4 regions of the Erwinia sp. V71 genome follow, and region 3 is predicted to be linked to each of the others. Evidence: predicted binding sites of a transcription regulator. Region 3 holds the regulator's gene; each other region holds the start of a gene.
The links. Region 3 encodes LexA, which represses DNA repair genes until DNA is damaged. Its sites were predicted from a motif close to TNCTGTATGTACATACAGNA; they were not measured.
Positions count from the first base shown of each region.

Region 1: the regulator LexA is predicted to act here: its motif matches at 1,811-1,830, upstream of uvrB (excinuclease ABC subunit UvrB).
Region 2: the regulator LexA is predicted to act here: its motif matches at 1,686-1,705, upstream of uvrA (excinuclease ABC subunit UvrA).
Region 4: the regulator LexA is predicted to act here: its motif matches at 2,481-2,500, upstream of dinB (DNA polymerase IV).

Region 1 is NZ_CBFFRK010000001.1:77,503-81,695, reverse strand. It holds gene bioD (dethiobiotin synthase) at 1-236, shown strand, start outside; gene ACSZO1_RS00385 (ATP-binding cassette domain-containing protein) at 273-989, opposite strand; gene uvrB (excinuclease ABC subunit UvrB) at 1,910-3,934, shown strand; gene ACSZO1_RS00375 (gluconeogenesis factor YvcK family protein) at 4,121-4,193, opposite strand, start outside.
Region 2 is NZ_CBFFRK010000139.1:4,088-8,280, reverse strand. It holds gene uvrA (excinuclease ABC subunit UvrA) at 1-1,588, opposite strand, end outside; gene ssb1 (single-stranded DNA-binding protein SSB1) at 1,830-2,357, shown strand; gene ACSZO1_RS19630 (UbiD family decarboxylase) at 2,431-3,885, opposite strand; gene ACSZO1_RS19625 (non-oxidative hydroxyarylic acid decarboxylases subunit B) at 3,896-4,193, opposite strand, start outside.
Region 3 is NZ_CBFFRK010000089.1:1,221-5,413, forward strand. It holds gene dinF (MATE family efflux transporter DinF) at 200-1,540, opposite strand; gene lexA (transcriptional repressor LexA) at 1,632-2,240, opposite strand; gene ACSZO1_RS16300 (diacylglycerol kinase) at 2,355-2,714, opposite strand; gene plsB (glycerol-3-phosphate 1-O-acyltransferase PlsB) at 2,843-4,193, shown strand, end outside.
Region 4 is NZ_CBFFRK010000008.1:39,848-44,040, forward strand. It holds gene pepD (beta-Ala-His dipeptidase) at 1-1,099, shown strand, start outside; gene dinB (DNA polymerase IV) at 1,412-2,467, opposite strand; gene dpaA (peptidoglycan meso-diaminopimelic acid protein amidase) at 2,673-3,416, shown strand; gene ACSZO1_RS03205 (class II glutamine amidotransferase) at 3,387-4,154, opposite strand.

The DNA of each region.
Region 1 (4,193 bases), on a different contig from region 3:
GGATGCGTCTCGGCTGTATCAACCATGCGCTGCTGACCGCGCAGGCGATTTCCGCCGCAGGGCTGCCTTTTGCGGGCTGGATTGCCAGCGATATACAACCGCCGGGCAGACGTCATCAGGAGTACCTGACAATCCTGCAACGGCTGCTGGAGGCGCCATTCCTCGGCGAAATTCCGTATCTTACCGACAGCGCGTCATTTGACCAGCTGGGCGGTTATCTGCGTCTGCCTGAGTAACCTGGTGCGCGGGACGATGTTCTCCGTCCCGCGCGTTCAGGGCACCGCCAGCCACATATTCACCATGCTGTCATCCAGCTGCGCCACTTTGCCCTGCGCCACATTGCGCCCGCAATGCAGCAGCAGGAAGTAATCCGCTACCCGACGAATAAACGACAGACGCTGCTCCAGCAGCAGAATCGTCAGGCCGAAATCGTGGTTCAGGCGGTGAATCAGATTACCCATCTCCTCTTCCAGCCATGGTGACATGCCCTCAATCGGCTCATCAAGGATCAGCAGCTTGGGTTGCAGCACCAGTGCGCGCGCCAGCGCCAGCTGTTGCTGCTGGTGGGAGGGCAGTTCGCCGCTGCGCTGGTGGCGTGAGGACCACAGTACCGGAAACAGATCATAAACCATCTGCGGGATGGCACGGTGGCGGTCATCCTGCCCCGCCAGCAGAGCGATCAGCAGGTTATCTTCGACACTCAGCTGCGAGAAGATTTGCCGCCCCTGCGGGACATAACCGATCCCCATACGTACCCGGGTTTCCATCGGCTGCAGCAGCAGGTTTTGCGGCGGCGAGCCCGCTTCCTGCCAGGTCATGCTGCCGCTGTTAACCGGTACATTGCCCATAATGCAATTGACCAGTGTGGTTTTGCCCATGCCAGGGCGACCCAGCACGCCGGTGCAGGTGCCCGGCGGCAGATCGAGGTCAACGTCCCATAAAATATGGTTCTGACCATAAAACTGATTTACTGCCCGTAAACTTAACATCTGACACTCTCCTTCCAGACAATATTGCGATGGTGCCGTCGTCCCTGGCCTGTAACGAACCGTCATAAAATGGCGTACAACGTTTGGCCTCCGCTGCGTACTTATTGTTCTGGTCTGCCGAAAGCGCGAGGTGGTACTGAGGTGTTGCAATTAACAGGCCAGAAATGGTGCAGCGGTGGTTTTTTTACGCGAAGGGTCGATGTAACACGCTATCAATGATGAGAGACGCTAAACAATTGCGTAGGGGAAACAGAGTGGCTGCACTGTTGCAGTGCCTGACCTGCCTGTAGGGTGGTGCAAAGTGTCGCTGACGTGACATTTTCGCACCAGCAGTAATCACACAAGGTAATGGTAAAAGGTACTGGAATCTCAGACAAAGTTGTGCATCTCTTACTTCTGCTGGCGCTAAGCAAAGCTGAAAAAAAGCGAAAAAAAAATATTTTGCCCCGTTAAGAAGGGGCAAGGGATATTTATACACAGCTGATGTTTCGGGCGCTGTCATCAGTTATCCACTATTCCTGTGGATAACCATGTGCATTAGATTCTGAAAACCTGCTACAGACGAGAGCGGACGCGGCTTGCGCTCTAACTGGTGCGAATCCAGCCCCTGGAAACAACTGATATCAAATCAACATGTTATCGAAAAGCAAGCCTGAGGCTTTTCCGGCTTTTTTTAGATGACGGTTTCGCGACAGTGTGCTTGACAAATGTTAAAGAACCAACCCTTCTGGGGATAACCTTGCGCAACGCGTGACAGGCATTTGCCCAATAATGGCGAGTAAAAGTTCCGCTTTGCTTTCTGGCGAAGCATTAGGCAAAATGGCTGTAATTATATCCAGTCTTTTGTGCTGGAAAAATTAGCCAGGGCGAGTAGAATTACACTCCGGTTCGCGCGATCTTCTTCTTCAGGTAGTCCGTCAATGAGCAAAGTATTTAAACTTAACTCCGCATTTAAACCGTCCGGCGATCAGCCAGAGGCGATTCGCCGTCTGGAAGAGGGGCTGGAAGATGGTCTTGCCCATCAGACACTGCTTGGGGTCACTGGATCGGGCAAAACCTTTACCATCGCCAACGTGATTGCCAATCTGAACCGGCCAACCATGGTGCTGGCGCCAAACAAGACGCTGGCCGCCCAGTTGTACGGCGAAATGAAAGAGTTTTTCCCCGACAATGCGGTGGAGTATTTCGTCTCTTACTACGACTACTACCAGCCGGAAGCCTATGTGCCGAGTTCCGACACCTTTATCGAAAAGGACGCCTCGGTTAACGAACATATTGAACAGATGCGTCTGTCGGCCACCAAAGCGCTGCTGGAACGGCGCGATGTAGTGGTGGTCGCCTCAGTTTCAGCAATCTACGGTCTGGGCGATCCGGATCTTTACCTGAAAATGATGCTGCACCTGACGCGCGGCATGATTATCGATCAGCGCGCCATTTTGCGTCGTCTGGCGGAACTGCAATATACCCGCAATGACCAGGCGTTCCAGCGTGGCACCTTCCGCGTGCGCGGTGAAGTGATCGATATCTTCCCGGCGGAATCGGACGAAATCGCGTTGCGTGTTGAGCTGTTCGATGAAGAGGTGGAGCGCCTGTCGCTGTTTGACCCGTTAACGGGTCAGCAGCTGGAAGTGATTCAGCGCTTCACCGTTTATCCGAAAACCCACTATGTGACGCCGCGCGAGCGCATTCTGCAGGCGATGGAAGAGATCAAAGTGGAGCTGGCAGAGCGCCGTCAGGTGCTGCTGGCAAACAATAAGCTGCTGGAAGAGCAGCGCCTGACGCAGCGCACCCAGTTTGATTTAGAAATGATGAACGAACTGGGCTACTGCTCCGGGATTGAAAACTACTCGCGTTACCTCTCCGGGCGCGGGCCGGGCGAGCCGCCACCGACGCTGTTTGACTACCTGCCTGCTGATGGCCTGCTGGTGGTGGACGAATCCCACGTCACCATTCCGCAACTGGGTGGGATGTACCGCGGTGACCGCGCGCGTAAAGAAACGCTGGTGGAGTATGGCTTCCGTCTGCCGTCGGCGCTGGATAACCGCCCGATGAAGTTTGAAGAGTTTGAGTCGCTGGCACCGCAGACGATCTATGTTTCGGCGACGCCGGGCAACTACGAGCTGGAGAAATCCGGCGGCGATATTGTTGATCAGGTGGTGCGTCCGACCGCTCTGCTCGATCCGCTGGTAGAAGTGCGTCCTGTCGCGACGCAGGTGGACGATTTGCTCTCCGAGATCCGCAAGCGTGTGGCTATCAACGAGCGTGTGCTGGTGACCGTGCTGACCAAGCGTATGGCGGAAGATCTCACCGAGTATCTTGACGAGCATGGCGAGCGGGTGCGTTATCTGCACTCGGATATCGATACCGTTGAGCGTGTGGAGATTATCCGCGATCTGCGTCTCGGGGAGTTTGATGTGCTGGTGGGCATCAACCTGCTGCGTGAGGGGCTGGATATGCCGGAAGTGTCGCTGGTGGCGATTCTCGATGCCGATAAAGAGGGCTTCCTGCGTTCCGAACGTTCACTGATCCAGACCATTGGCCGTGCGGCGCGTAACATCAATGGTAAAGCGATTCTGTATGGCGACCGCATAACGCCGTCGATGGCGAAAGCGATTGAAGAGACCGAACGTCGCCGCGAGAAGCAGGCGAAGTACAACGAAGAACACGGCATTGTGCCGCAGGGTCTGAACAAGAAAATCGCCGATATTCTGCAGATTGGTCAGGGGTCGGGTAAAGCGAAAACCAGAGGACGCGGTAAAGCGCCGAAAGTGGTGGAAGAGGCTGACAGCAACTATCTGGCAATGACGCCGCAGGCACTGCAGAAGAAAATCCACGAACTGGAAGCACAGATGCAGCAGCATGCGCAAAACCTGGAGTTCGAAGAGGCGGCTGCGATACGTGACCGGCTGCATGAGGTGCGTGAGCTGTTTATTGCTGCGTCCTGAGTTCAGGCAACAGGTGATGGCTCTGCACGAATAAAGGCAGCGGGCAAACTGTCAGCATCTGACAGCCCCTTCCCCCGTAAAACGGGGAAAGGCTGGGATGAGGGAGCAGACAACGCAGTCCGGTGCGGTGGCTCCCCCTCCCCCACAAGGTGGGGGAGGGGAACAGATCGGCGATGTCGGTAATGCTCAGCTAATTGCCTGAATCGCATGCTCCAGCGCCTGACGCAATAACTGGCGATCGTGACGATATTTTATATCC
Region 2 (4,193 bases), on a different contig from region 3:
TTTCCAGCAGGCGTTCGTTATCGCGCTGGTGCAGGCCGATGGACGGCTCATCCAGCACATACATCACGCCTACCAGGCCAGCACCGATCTGGCTGGCCAGACGAATACGCTGCGCTTCACCACCGGACAGCGTTTCCGCTGAACGTGACATCGACAGGTAGTTCAGGCCGACATTCACCAGGAACTTCAGGCGGTCGCCAATCTCTTTCAGCACTTTTTCGGCGATTTTCGCCCGCTGGCCGCTAAGTTTCATATTCTGGAAGAACGCCATTGCGTGACCAATGCTCATCTCGGAGATGGTTGGCAGGGTGGTGTTTTCCACAAACACATGACGTGCTTCGCGGCGCAGACGCGTACCTTCACAGCTGGTGCAGGCGCGATTGCTGATAAATTTCGCCAGATCCTCGCGTACCGCGGCGGATTCAGTCTCTTTATAGCGGCGCTCCATATTATGCAGCACGCCTTCAAACGGATGGCGACGCACCGAAGTATCACCGCGATCGTTGATGTATTTGAATTCGATATTCTCTTTGCCGGAACCGTACAGAATCACTTTACGGGCAGACTCATCCAGCGAATTAAACGGTGCTTCGATATCGAAGTCGAGATGCTCCGCCAGCGAACGCAGCATCTGGAAATAGTAGAAGTTGCGGCGATCCCAGCCACGGATGGCACCGCCTGCCAGCGACAGTTCCGGATTCTGCACCACGCGGTCCGGGTCGAAATATTGCTGCACGCCGAGGCCGTCACAGGTCGGGCAGGCACCCGCCGGGTTGTTAAACGAGAACAGGCGCGGTTCCAGCTCACTCATGCTGTAACCACAAATCGGGCAGGCAAAGTTGGCGGAGAACAGCAGCTCTTCGGCGCTGGTGTCATCCATATCAGCGACAATCGCCGTACCGCCGGAGAGTTCCAGTGCAGTTTCGAACGATTCCGCCAGGCGTTGCGCCAGGTCTTCACGTACCTTAAAGCGGTCGATCACCACCTCAATGGTGTGTTTCTTTTGCAGTTCCAGCTTCGGCGGATCGGAGAGGTCGCACACTTCACCATCGATACGCGCACGGATATAGCCCTGCGACGCCAGGTTTTCCAGTGTCTTGGTGTGCTCGCCTTTACGCTCTTTCACCACCGGCGCCAGCAGCATCAGACGCGTGCCTTCCGGCTGCGCCAGCACGTTATCCACCATCTGGCTGACGGTTTGCGCTGCCAGCGGCACATCGTGATCCGGGCAGCGCGGCTCGCCGACGCGGGCGAACAGCAGACGCAGATAATCGTGGATTTCGGTGATAGTGCCCACGGTGGAGCGTGGGTTATGCGAGGTGGACTTCTGTTCGATGGAAATCGCGGGCGACAGGCCCTCGATATGATCGACATCCGGCTTCTCCATCAGGGAGAGAAACTGGCGCGCATAAGCGGAGAGCGACTCCACATAGCGGCGCTGCCCCTCGGCATACAGCGTATCGAACGCCAGCGAGGATTTACCGGAACCTGACAGGCCGGTGACAACAATCAGTTTGTCGCGAGGGATGGTCAGGTTGATGTTTTTCAAATTGTGGGTGCGGGCACCCCGGACTTCAATCTTATCCATGCACACATTTCCCGGATTAAGGCAGACCTCACCATGCCTTCCCGAACGGCTAGGAGCGGCACAGCCAGAACTAAACGCGTAATTATGACACAAAAAAACCTGAATGGATATCCAGTATTCAGCTGCAACGTTGCAACGCGATGACACTTTTTTCGAGGGCGATCCGAAAGTAGGCACTGACCGGATGCCATGTTACTATTGAGTTTTTAGAATTTAATGAATACTCATCGGAGACACCAACATGGCCAGCAGAGGCGTTAACAAAGTGATTCTTGTCGGAAATCTGGGTCAGGATCCGGAAGTCCGTTATATGCCGAATGGTGGGGCAGTTGCCAACATTACGCTGGCGACGTCCGAGAGCTGGCGCGACAAGCAGACCGGCGAAACCAAAGAGAAAACCGAGTGGCACCGCGTTGTGCTGTTCGGCAAGCTGGCTGAAGTGGCGGGTGAATACCTGCGTAAAGGTTCTCAGGTGTATATCGAAGGTGCACTGCAGACGCGTAAATGGACTGATCAGGCTGGCGTAGAAAAATACACCACTGAGGTTGTGGTCAACGTCGGCGGCACCATGCAGATGCTGGGCGGTCGTGCGCAGGGCGGCGGCGCACCAGCGGGTGGTCAGGGCAACAACAACGGTTGGGGCCAGCCACAGCAGCCACAGGGCGGCAACCAGTTCAGCGGCGGCGGTGCGCCAGCGCGTCCACAGCAGAACAGCGCGCCAGTCAGCAATGAACCTCCAATGGACTTTGATGACGATATCCCGTTCTAAGGTTTCCCTTAGCGTCTGTCGCCAGTTAATGTCAAAAAAACCCCGATTTATCGGGGTTTTTTTATATGCGCTTTTACCAGTTTTCCAGCACGCGTTGCCGCACCTCTTCCGGATAGCCCTGCCCGAAAGACGCATGCAGATGGCGTTTGCTTTGCAGCGTGTCGAACACCACTTTCGCGCCTTTACCCGCGACATACTCCTCTTCGTTATAGCATTGCGGCAGACGGATGACGCGCTGATCTTCAAACACCACACGACGCCCAACCGGGTGTACGCGGGTTGACAGTGCCCAGACCACTTCACGCAGATTCGTTGGGTCAAAATCATCATCCACAACATACACTTTCGGGATAAACACCATCGCATCCGTGTCAAACAGCACTTCACCAATACGTTTTGCCAGCTGTTCACTGCTCATTTCTGGCAACTGCTCACGCCAGTTTTGCGGCATCACCACCAGTAACCAGTGCACGGTGGAGTCTTCCGGAATCCAGGTGGTTTTCACCGGCAGTCCGGCCTGACGCAGATACGTCAGCGCATCTGCCGCCAGACCCATCGCCCACAGTGTATGGGATTCATCCGTCGGACGCCCGGTCACGGACATTGGCCAGATCGGGTTATCGCGGTGGGTGATGGTTTCGACATGGAAGGTGGGCTGCGCCGATGATCCTTCACCCAGATAACCACCGTATTCGCCGTACGGCCCTTCCTGGCAATCGCGGGTGATCGAGACATGACCTTCAATCACAATCTCGGCCGTGGCCGGCACATCCAGATCGATGCTCACGGCTTTCACTACTGGCACCGGTTCTCCTGCCAGCGTGCCGATATAATCGGCTTCATCAGCCTGTGCCGGGATTGGAATACCCGAAACACAGGAAATGGCGGGAGCCGGACCCTGCACCAGCGCATAAGGCATCGGTTCGCCGCGAGCCACCCATTGTGTCCAGATTTGGCCGATATGCTGGCTTGGCACAATCAACCCCACCATGCGCTTGCCATCGACCTTCATCACCCGTGCAATGGACCAGTTAACCCATTGGCCGTCCGGTGTTTTCACAATCAGTGTACCCCAGGTGTTAGCATAACGACCGCCATCAGTATCGTGTGCAAAGGGGATCGGGAAACGGTCCAGGCTGGCATCATCACCCTGCAGAATGTTTTGCTGGCAAACGGCATCTGCGGAACTGACACGTACCGGAGGAATACCGGGTTTCAGACGCGCGGCAGACAGTGCTTCCACAATGTCCGGGCCGCTGGAAGCAGGTGCTAAACCGAGCGACATCGCCACGCGCGCATAGGGCATCTCCGGGCGTGAACAAAGCGCGGCTGGCGCGCCGAACAGGCGAAAACCCGGCGCCACGCCAGCGACGTTATGAAACAGCGGGGCAGGAGACTGGATTTCGTAACTGCGGCGGGTGATGGCACTGGGTTCAAAATCGCCATCGACTTCGCGATGAACGTGCATGATGTCACCCATCTCGTCGAGGGCTGCAATATAACTTCTTAAATCAGGATAATATTTCATCAGGCTCTCCTTAAGCCGTGAGTGACGATGAGCGTGGCCCGCTCCAGCGTCGGGTTAAATCGTTATCCAGGCCGAACTGGTCGAGAATGCGTGAGACGGTATGGTTGATGATGTCGTCAGTAGTGGCGGGATGGTTGTAGAAGGCAGGCATCGGCGGCAGCATCAGTGCGCCGGCACGCGTCAGAGCCAGCATATTTTCCAGGTGAATGGCGTTAAGCGGCGATTCACGTGGAACCAGCACCAGTTTGCGCTGCTCTTTGAGCGTGACATCGGCCGCGCGGTTTATCAGGCCATCGCCATAGCCGCAG
Region 3 (4,193 bases):
GTCTTAGCTAAAGATCAACCATCAGCATAAATCGCCACTTGATTACTTATTACATAGTTAATTATAGACAAAAAATGAAAAAAAATAGCGAGAGACATTAATCAGAACGGTTCACATCGGGAATAAGATGGCTTAACACCCTGAAATCAAGTCATTATTCAAATGAAAACGCGGGGAAACTGAGCCGTAAGGAAATATTTCAGGTGGCGAACCAGCTGTCGTGGCGCCAGTGGCGACGCCAGATCAGCCACAGTGTAAGTCCTCTCAGCATCAGAAAGACCGTCACCGCGAGCCATAAGCCATGATTACCCAGCCAGGGGAGTGTCAGCAAAGTCAGTGCATACCCCAGCGCCGCACCCGCCATGCCGTTGCGCATTTCACTGCCGCGTGTCGCACCAATAAACATGCCATCCAGCAGATAACACCAGACACCCGCCAGCGGCAGAATAACCTGCCATAGCAAATAGCGATCGGCCAGTTCACGCAATTCCGGTAAGGAGGTTAACAATGCCACCAGCCACGGGCCGCAGGCAGCATAGAGCAGAGCAAAAGCGAGCGCGACCAGACCTGCCTGACGACAGGAGGCACGCCACACACGCAGCAACTTACTGCTGTCGCGTGCGCCACAGGCCTCACCAGAATACGCTTCCACTGCATAGGCAAAGCCATCCAGCGCATAGGCGGTAAAGGTCAGAAACATCAGCAAAACGGCGTTAACCGCCACGACATCACTGCCGAGTCGGGCACCAAACACCGTCAGAGAAGCGAAGCAGAGCTGCACCATCAGCGAACGCAGCATAATGTCGCGGTTCAGCCTGAGCAAACGACGAAAGTCACCGCGCCAGCTATTGCGCAGCAGCGGCAGCGAGATACCGCGTAATTTCAGCACCCGCCACACCATTATCAGGCCAATCAGCAGCGTGACATATTCCGCCAGCGCCGTTGCCGCCGCAGCCCCCTGCACGCCCCAGTGCAGCCCCATCACAAACCACAAATCGAGCAGAATATTGACCAGGTTGCCGACGACCAGCAGGATCACGGGCGCACGTGCATACTGCACGCCCAGCAGCCAGCCAAGGATCACCAGATTCGCCAGCATCGCTGGCGCACTCAGCCAGCGAACCGACATAAACAGATGTGCCTGGTGTAATACCTCAGGGTTGCCCCCAACCACGGAGAGCGCCAGATCGCTGAGTGGTGCTTTCAGCAGGACAAACAGACCGCCCGCCGCCAGCGCCATGCAGAGCGGCTGAATCAGGGCTCGCGCCAGCGCCGCTTTATCGCCCGCGCCAAACGCCTGCGCGGTTAAGCCGGTGGTGCTCATACGCAGAAACAGCAGCAGCATAAACAGAAAACTGGTTGCAGTGCTGCCAATTGCCACTCCGCCGAGGTAGACCGGACTGTCGAGATGGCCAATGACCGCCGTATCCACCAGACCCAGCAGTGGCACGGTAATATTGGAGAGGATCATCGGCAACGCCAGGCGCCAGAGATTTTTATCAGTAACGGTAAAGAATCGCACAGGCTTCCACAGCGTCATCAGAATGTTTACCAGACTGAGGGTTAACGCGAATCGACCTTACGCGCACGACGGTAAAACCAGGTGCGCGCAGGCGTCGGGGAGGTAAAGATTACAGCCAGTTGCCGTTGCGGATCACACCCACGGCCAGACCTTCAATCGTCAGAGATTGCTGACGCAGGTCGACAACAATGGGCGCAAACTCACTATTTTCAGCCAGAAGATGCACCACATTGCCCTGCTTTTTCAGGCGTTTGACGGTCACTTCGTCATCAATGCGCGCCACGACGACCTGGCCATTACGCACATCCTGCGTTTTGTGTACCGCCAGCAAATCGCCATCCATAATGCCGATATCTTTCATCGACATACCGCTGACACGCAGCAGGAAATCAGCATTCGGTTTGAACAGACCAGCATCCACCTGGAAATGGCCTTCGATATGTTCCTGCGCCAGCAGCGGCTCACCGGCGGCAACGCGGCCAATCAGCGGCAGGCCAGTCTCTTCTTCCTGCATCAGGCGGATACCGCGTGAAGCGCCGGAAACAATCTCAATCACGCCTTTACGTGCCAGCGCTTTCAGGTGTTCTTCAGCCGCATTCGGGGAACGGAAACCTAATTGCGAAGCAATTTCGGCGCGTGTCGGTGGCATACCCGTCTGATTAATATGATCACGAATCAGATCGTATACCTGCTGCTGCCTTGCCGTTAATGCTTTCATTCCGCCCCCTGGTTGTTTATACAGTCGCTGTGAGTATATACAGGTATTTGCAGGCTGGGAACCCAAATTTAGCGAAAAAGCCTCAGTTTGCGGCACGCCTCGCGGAAAAACGGCTTACGGCCACAGCAACATCAGCCAGACAAACAGCGCCAGCAGAATGCTCAGTAACACCGAAGCCGACCCCATATCCTTGGCGCGCCCGGCCAGGGGATGATGCTCGCTGCCGATGCGATCCACCACCGCTTCCAGCGCGCTGTTCAGCACTTCAACGATAACCACCAGCACCACTGAACCAATCAGCAGCACCCGCGTCACCGCGTCAACATCCAGCCAGCAGGCAATGGCCGTCGCGATAACCGCCGCCACCAGCTCCTGGCGAAATGCAGCTTCATGTCGCCATGCGGCGCACAATCCCTGCCATGAATAACCCGCTGCTTTAATGATTCTTGTCAGTCCGGTGACATTATTTGCCATAATGAGGGAACCCTTTCAGATGTTTAACGTCAACGTCTGGGTGGCGCACAAAATGCAACACAACAGATCTTGCGTGCGCTTTCTGGTATGCTTGCCGCGCTTTGCTAACAAGAGGCTTCATATTGTCTATGTCAGGTTGGCGTAATTTTTACTATAAGTTACTGAACTTACCACTCTCACTTTTGGTGAAGAGTAAAGCTATTCCGGCCGATCCGGTAGCCGAACAGGGGCTGGATAGCTCGCGCCCCATTATGTATGTATTACCTTATGATTCAAAGGTGGATCTGCTGGTCCTGCGTGCGCAGTGTCTAAAACATGACCTGCCCGACCCGCTGGAGCCGCTGGAAATCGATGGCACGGTGTTGCCGCGCTATGTGTTTATCCACGATGGCCCGCGCGTGTTCCCTTATTTCGTGCCTAATCTGGAGTCGGTGAAGCTGTTTCACGACTATCTGGACCTGCACCGCAGCAATCCTGATCTGGATGTGCAGATGGTGCCGGTTTCCGTGATGTTTGGCCGTGCGCCGGGGCGTGAAGTACAGGGCGAACAGACGCCGCATCTGCGGGTGCTGAACGGTATTGAGAAATTCTTTGCCGTGCTGTGGTTAGGGCGAGACAACTTTGTCCGCTTCTCGCCGACAGTGTCGCTGCGCCGTATGGCGACCGAACACGGTACAGACAAAACCATCGCGCAGAAACTGGCGCGCGTGGCGCGTATTCACTTCTCCCGTCAGCGCCTGGCTGCCGTCGGTCCACGCCTGCCTGCTCGTCAGGAGCTGTTCTCACGTCTGCTGCAATCGAAGGCTATCGCGAAAGCGATAGAGGATGAAGCGCGTACGCGCAAAATCTCTCAGGATAAGGCGCAGCAAAATGCCATCGAAATGATGGAAGAGATTGCCGCTGATTTCTCTTATGAGGCAATCCGCCTGACCGACCGCGTGATGGGCTGGACCTGGAGCAAGCTGTATCAGGGCATTAATGTCAGCGGCGGCGAGCGCGTACGCCAGCTGGCGCAGGATGGCCACGAAATCGTCTATGTGCCCTGCCACCGCAGCCACATGGACTATCTGCTGCTCTCCTACGTGCTGTATCACCAGGGGCTGGTGCCGCCGCATATCGCCGCAGGCATTAACCTCAACTTCTGGCCAGCCGGCCCGATTTTCCGCCGCCTTGGTGCGTTCTTTATTCGCCGTACCTTTAAAGGCAATAAACTCTATGCCACGGTGTTCCGCGAATACCTCGGTGAGCTGTTTAGCCGCGGCTACTCCGTGGAATACTTTGTGGAAGGTGGCCGTTCGCGTACCGGGCGTCTGCTGGAGCCGAAAACCGGCACCCTGTCGATGACCATTCAGGCCATGCTGCGCGGCGGTAATCGCCCTATTACGCTGGTGCCGATCTATATCGGCTACGAACACGTGATGGAGGTGGGGACGTATGCCAAAGAGCTGCGCGGCGCCACCAAAGAGAAGGAAAGCTTTA
Region 4 (4,193 bases), on a different contig from region 3:
GGCGTCCGCGCTGGCAGTGCTGGCCGATGACAGTCTGCAACACGGTCCGCTGGAAGTACTGCTGACCATGACTGAAGAATCCGGTATGGACGGCGCCTTCGGCCTGCAACCGGGCTGGCTGCAGGCCGACATTCTGATCAACACCGACTCCGAAGAGGAAGGTGAGATCTATATGGGTTGTGCCGGTGGTATCGACTTTATTACTACCCTGCCAGTCGAACGTGAAGCGCTGCCTGCGGGTTACACCACGCTGAAGCTGACAGTGAAAGGTCTGAAAGGCGGCCACTCCGGTTGTGATATCCATGTCGGCCTGGGCAATGCCAACAAGCTGCTGGCGCGTTTCCTCGCGGCACAGGCGAAGGCGCTGGATATTCGTCTGGTGGATTTTACTGGCGGTACGCTGCGTAACGCTATCCCGCGTGAAGCTTTCGCCACTCTGGCGCTGGCAGCCGATAAAGTGGATGCGCTGAAAGCGGCCGCAGCCGGTTATCTGGCAACGCTGCAGAACGAGCTGAGCGTCAAAGAGAAGAACGTGAATGTGCTGGTGGAGCCGCTGGCGAGTGAAAGCCAGGCGCTGACCGCGAACAGCCGTGACCGTTTCCTCGCACTGCTGAACAGCACACCAAACGGTGTTATCCGCAATTCCGATGTAATGAAAGGCGTGGTGGAAACCTCGCTAAACGTCGGTGTGGTGTCCATCAATGCGCAGGAAGCAGAAATCATCTGCCTGATCCGTTCACTGATCGACAGCGGCAAAGATTACGTGGTGGAAATGCTGACCTCACTCGGCGAACTGGCCGGTGCGAAAACCGCACCAAAAGGCGGTTATCCGGGCTGGCAGCCAGACGCCAGCTCGCCAGTGATGGCGCTGGTGCGCGAAACCTACGAAAAGTTGTTTAACCGTACGCCAAATATCCAGGTGATCCACGCTGGTCTGGAGTGTGGCCTGTTTAAGAAACCGTATCCGGATATGGATATGGTCTCTATCGGCCCAACCATTACCGGTCCACACTCTCCGGATGAGCAGGTGCATATTGAGAGCGTTGGCCTGTACTGGAAACTGCTGACCGAACTGCTGCGTGTGATTCCGGCGAAGTAACCGGTTTTCGTCCGGTGCACTGCTCAGAGGGGCCGCTTTTGGTACGGTGACCTGCTCAGGGGCATCGCTTTCAGCCCGGAGCAGTGCGCAGGGAACCCGGTCAGCTCCGGAAAGTCGCAAGATCTGTCATCCATGACAGCTCGGCCCGCGCCGTCCCTGGCGCGGGACGCTTTCCTTCTCTGACCGGGCACCCTGCGCATTAAAATTTATGTGTTGCTTCCAGATTCCGCACACATCCAGCGTTGAGTAAACAGGTTGCCACCCGAACTGCCGTAGTTTGAGTAAGCCAGCAGTCAACAATGGATTCAGTCACTACCAGCCCAGTACCAGTTGCCGCTCCAGTTGCGGATGCAGCAGGCTGACATGCAATCCCACCAGCCGCACCCCGCGTTCGCCGCGCCGCTCATCCCAGGTTTTCTTTGCCAGTTCGATTAAATCGTCTTTATTCAGCACCGGCCAGACATGCTCCTGCGTCGTCAGCTGGAAATCATTGAACTTCAGTTTTACACCCTGACGGGCAATCTGCCGGTCCGGCTTAATCGCCGTTAAGCGCCGTTCCAGCTCGTCGTACAGCCAGTCGAGGATTTTCAGGCACTCCTCCCAGCTATGGATATCTTCCGACAACGTGCGTTCCACACCGAGGGACTTGCGTTCGCGTTCCGTAATCACGTCACGGTTATCAATACCGTGGCTGCGTTCCCACAGCACACGACCAAATTTGCCAAAGCGTTTTAGCAACATCGCCAGGTCGCTGTTTTGCACATCCGCGCAGGTCAGCAATCCCATCTCCTCCAGCTTTTTGCCGGTCACCTTACCCACACCGGGAATTTTCACCAGCGGCAGCGTCAGCAAAAAATCAGGCATCTGTTCAGGGGTAATCACAAACTGGCCGTTGGGTTTATTCAGATCGGAAGCAATCTTGGCGAGAAACTTAATCGGTGCGATACCGGCGGAGGCTGTCAGTTGCAGTTCATCGGCAATGCACTGACGGATTTCACGCGCCATTAAGGTCGCAGATCCCTGGCAATGCGGGCTGTCGGTGACATCCAGATAGGCTTCATCCAGCGACAACGGCTCCACCAGCGTGGTATAACGCGAGAAAATTTCACGAATATGCGCCGACGCGGCCTTGTAGGCATCGAAACGTCCCGGGATGACTTTCAGCTGCGGGCAGAGTTTCAGCGCCATCGCGGTCGACATCGCGCTGCGCACGCCATATTTGCGCGCCGGATAATTAGCCGTGCTAATCACACCACGCTGTTTCTGGCTGCCACCAATGGCAATGGGAATATCGCGTAAACGGGGATCATCGCGCATTTCGACGGCGGCAAAGAAGCAGTCCATATCGACATGAATGATTTTACGCATAGACCCTCCGATTTACTGGATAAGCACACAGTTAAATTACAAAATGATCAGCAATAATCGTTACGCGCATCTTGATAAAAAAATCAACAATGCTAATGTTCAGCTGCGATAGCGGAATTTTCCGATAATGCAAGCAGACGACGTGAACGCCATCGCAAGGTTGATACGTCAGAAAAATAACACCCTCTATATCAAGGGAAGCAGAATGGGCAAAATCGCACTGTTGTTTGCGATGATTTTTATGCCTGCCGTTTGTCTGGCTAGTGTCACTGAACCTGTTCAGCCACTGGCGCCGGTAAGCAAAGAATTAAAGAAACAATTACTGGGTACACCGCTCTATATCCAGATCTTCAAAGAAGAACGTACACTTGAGCTGTATGGCAAAATCGGCAACGAATATCGTCTGCTGGACAGCTATCGCATCTGTAATTTCTCCGGCGGCCTGGGGCCGAAAAAACGTCAGGGTGATTTCAAAAGCCCGGAAGGTTTTTACACCATCAGCCAGCGCCAGTTAAAACCCGACAGCCGTTTCTACCGCGCGATCAATATCGGTTTCCCGAATGAATATGATCGTCAGCAGGGCTACGACGGTAAGTATCTGATGATTCATGGTGACTGCGTATCGATTGGCTGCTATGCCATGACCAACGCGTATATGGATGAGATTTTTACTTACGTGAATGCGGCGCTGCGCAATGGTCAGTCAGAAATTAATCTGAACATCTATCCGTTCCGTATGACGGAGAGCAATATGCAGCGCCACCGTAACTCTTACTACCTGAGTTTCTGGAAGCAGCTGCAGCCGGGCTATCAGTGGTTTGTCGATCATCGCCAGCCACCGGCTGTCAGCGTCAATAATGGCCAGTATGTGATGAACAGCAATCCGCTGCCCGGCACCCCACCTGCGGCGCAGAGCGGATCATTTCTCGCGCTCACCCAGACAAAATAGTGCCCACTCGCCTGGAGCAATCTTGTTCCAGGTTTCATTGCCGGTGAGCGGCTGAGTGGCAATCACCGTGACCACGTCGTTTGGCGTGGTCTGCTGCTGAAAATCAATCTCCACATCCTGATCAAGCAGTTTGGCTGTGCCAAACGGTGCACGACGCGTGATCCAGAACAGATTGGTGGAGCAGAACGCCATCAGATAACGCCCGTCCGACAGCAGCATATTAAACACACCTTTCTCGCGCAGCTGCGCCGCCAGTTCAGCGATATAGCGGAACACCGCAGGCCAGTTGCCGGGCGTGCGCGGATAACGGGTGCTCAGCTGATGCAGCAGCCAGCAGAAGGCCTGTTCACTGTCGGTCTCCCCCACCGGACGAAACTGCCCGGTTTCCAGCTGGCGGTAACCTTTCAGCTGTCCGTTATGCGCATAGGTCCAGTTGCGTCCCCACAGTTCGCGGGTAAACGGATGGGTATTTTCCAGTGATACTTCACCGCGGTTCGCCTGGCGGATATGCGCCACCACCGAGTGGGATTTGATCGGGTAGTCCTGCACCAGACGCGCAATCGGCGAGTTAAAACTCGGCTGCGGATCTTTAAACGTGCGGCAACCTTTCCCTTCGTAGAAGGTAATCCCCCAGCCATCCTTATGCGGACCGGTGCCGCCGCCACGCTGTACCAGGCCGGTAAAGCTAAAGCAGATGTCCGTTGGGACGTTCGCGCTCATCCCGAGCAGTTCGCACATAGTGGTGACCTCAGAAATCAACTTATCACCTTCCCTGCC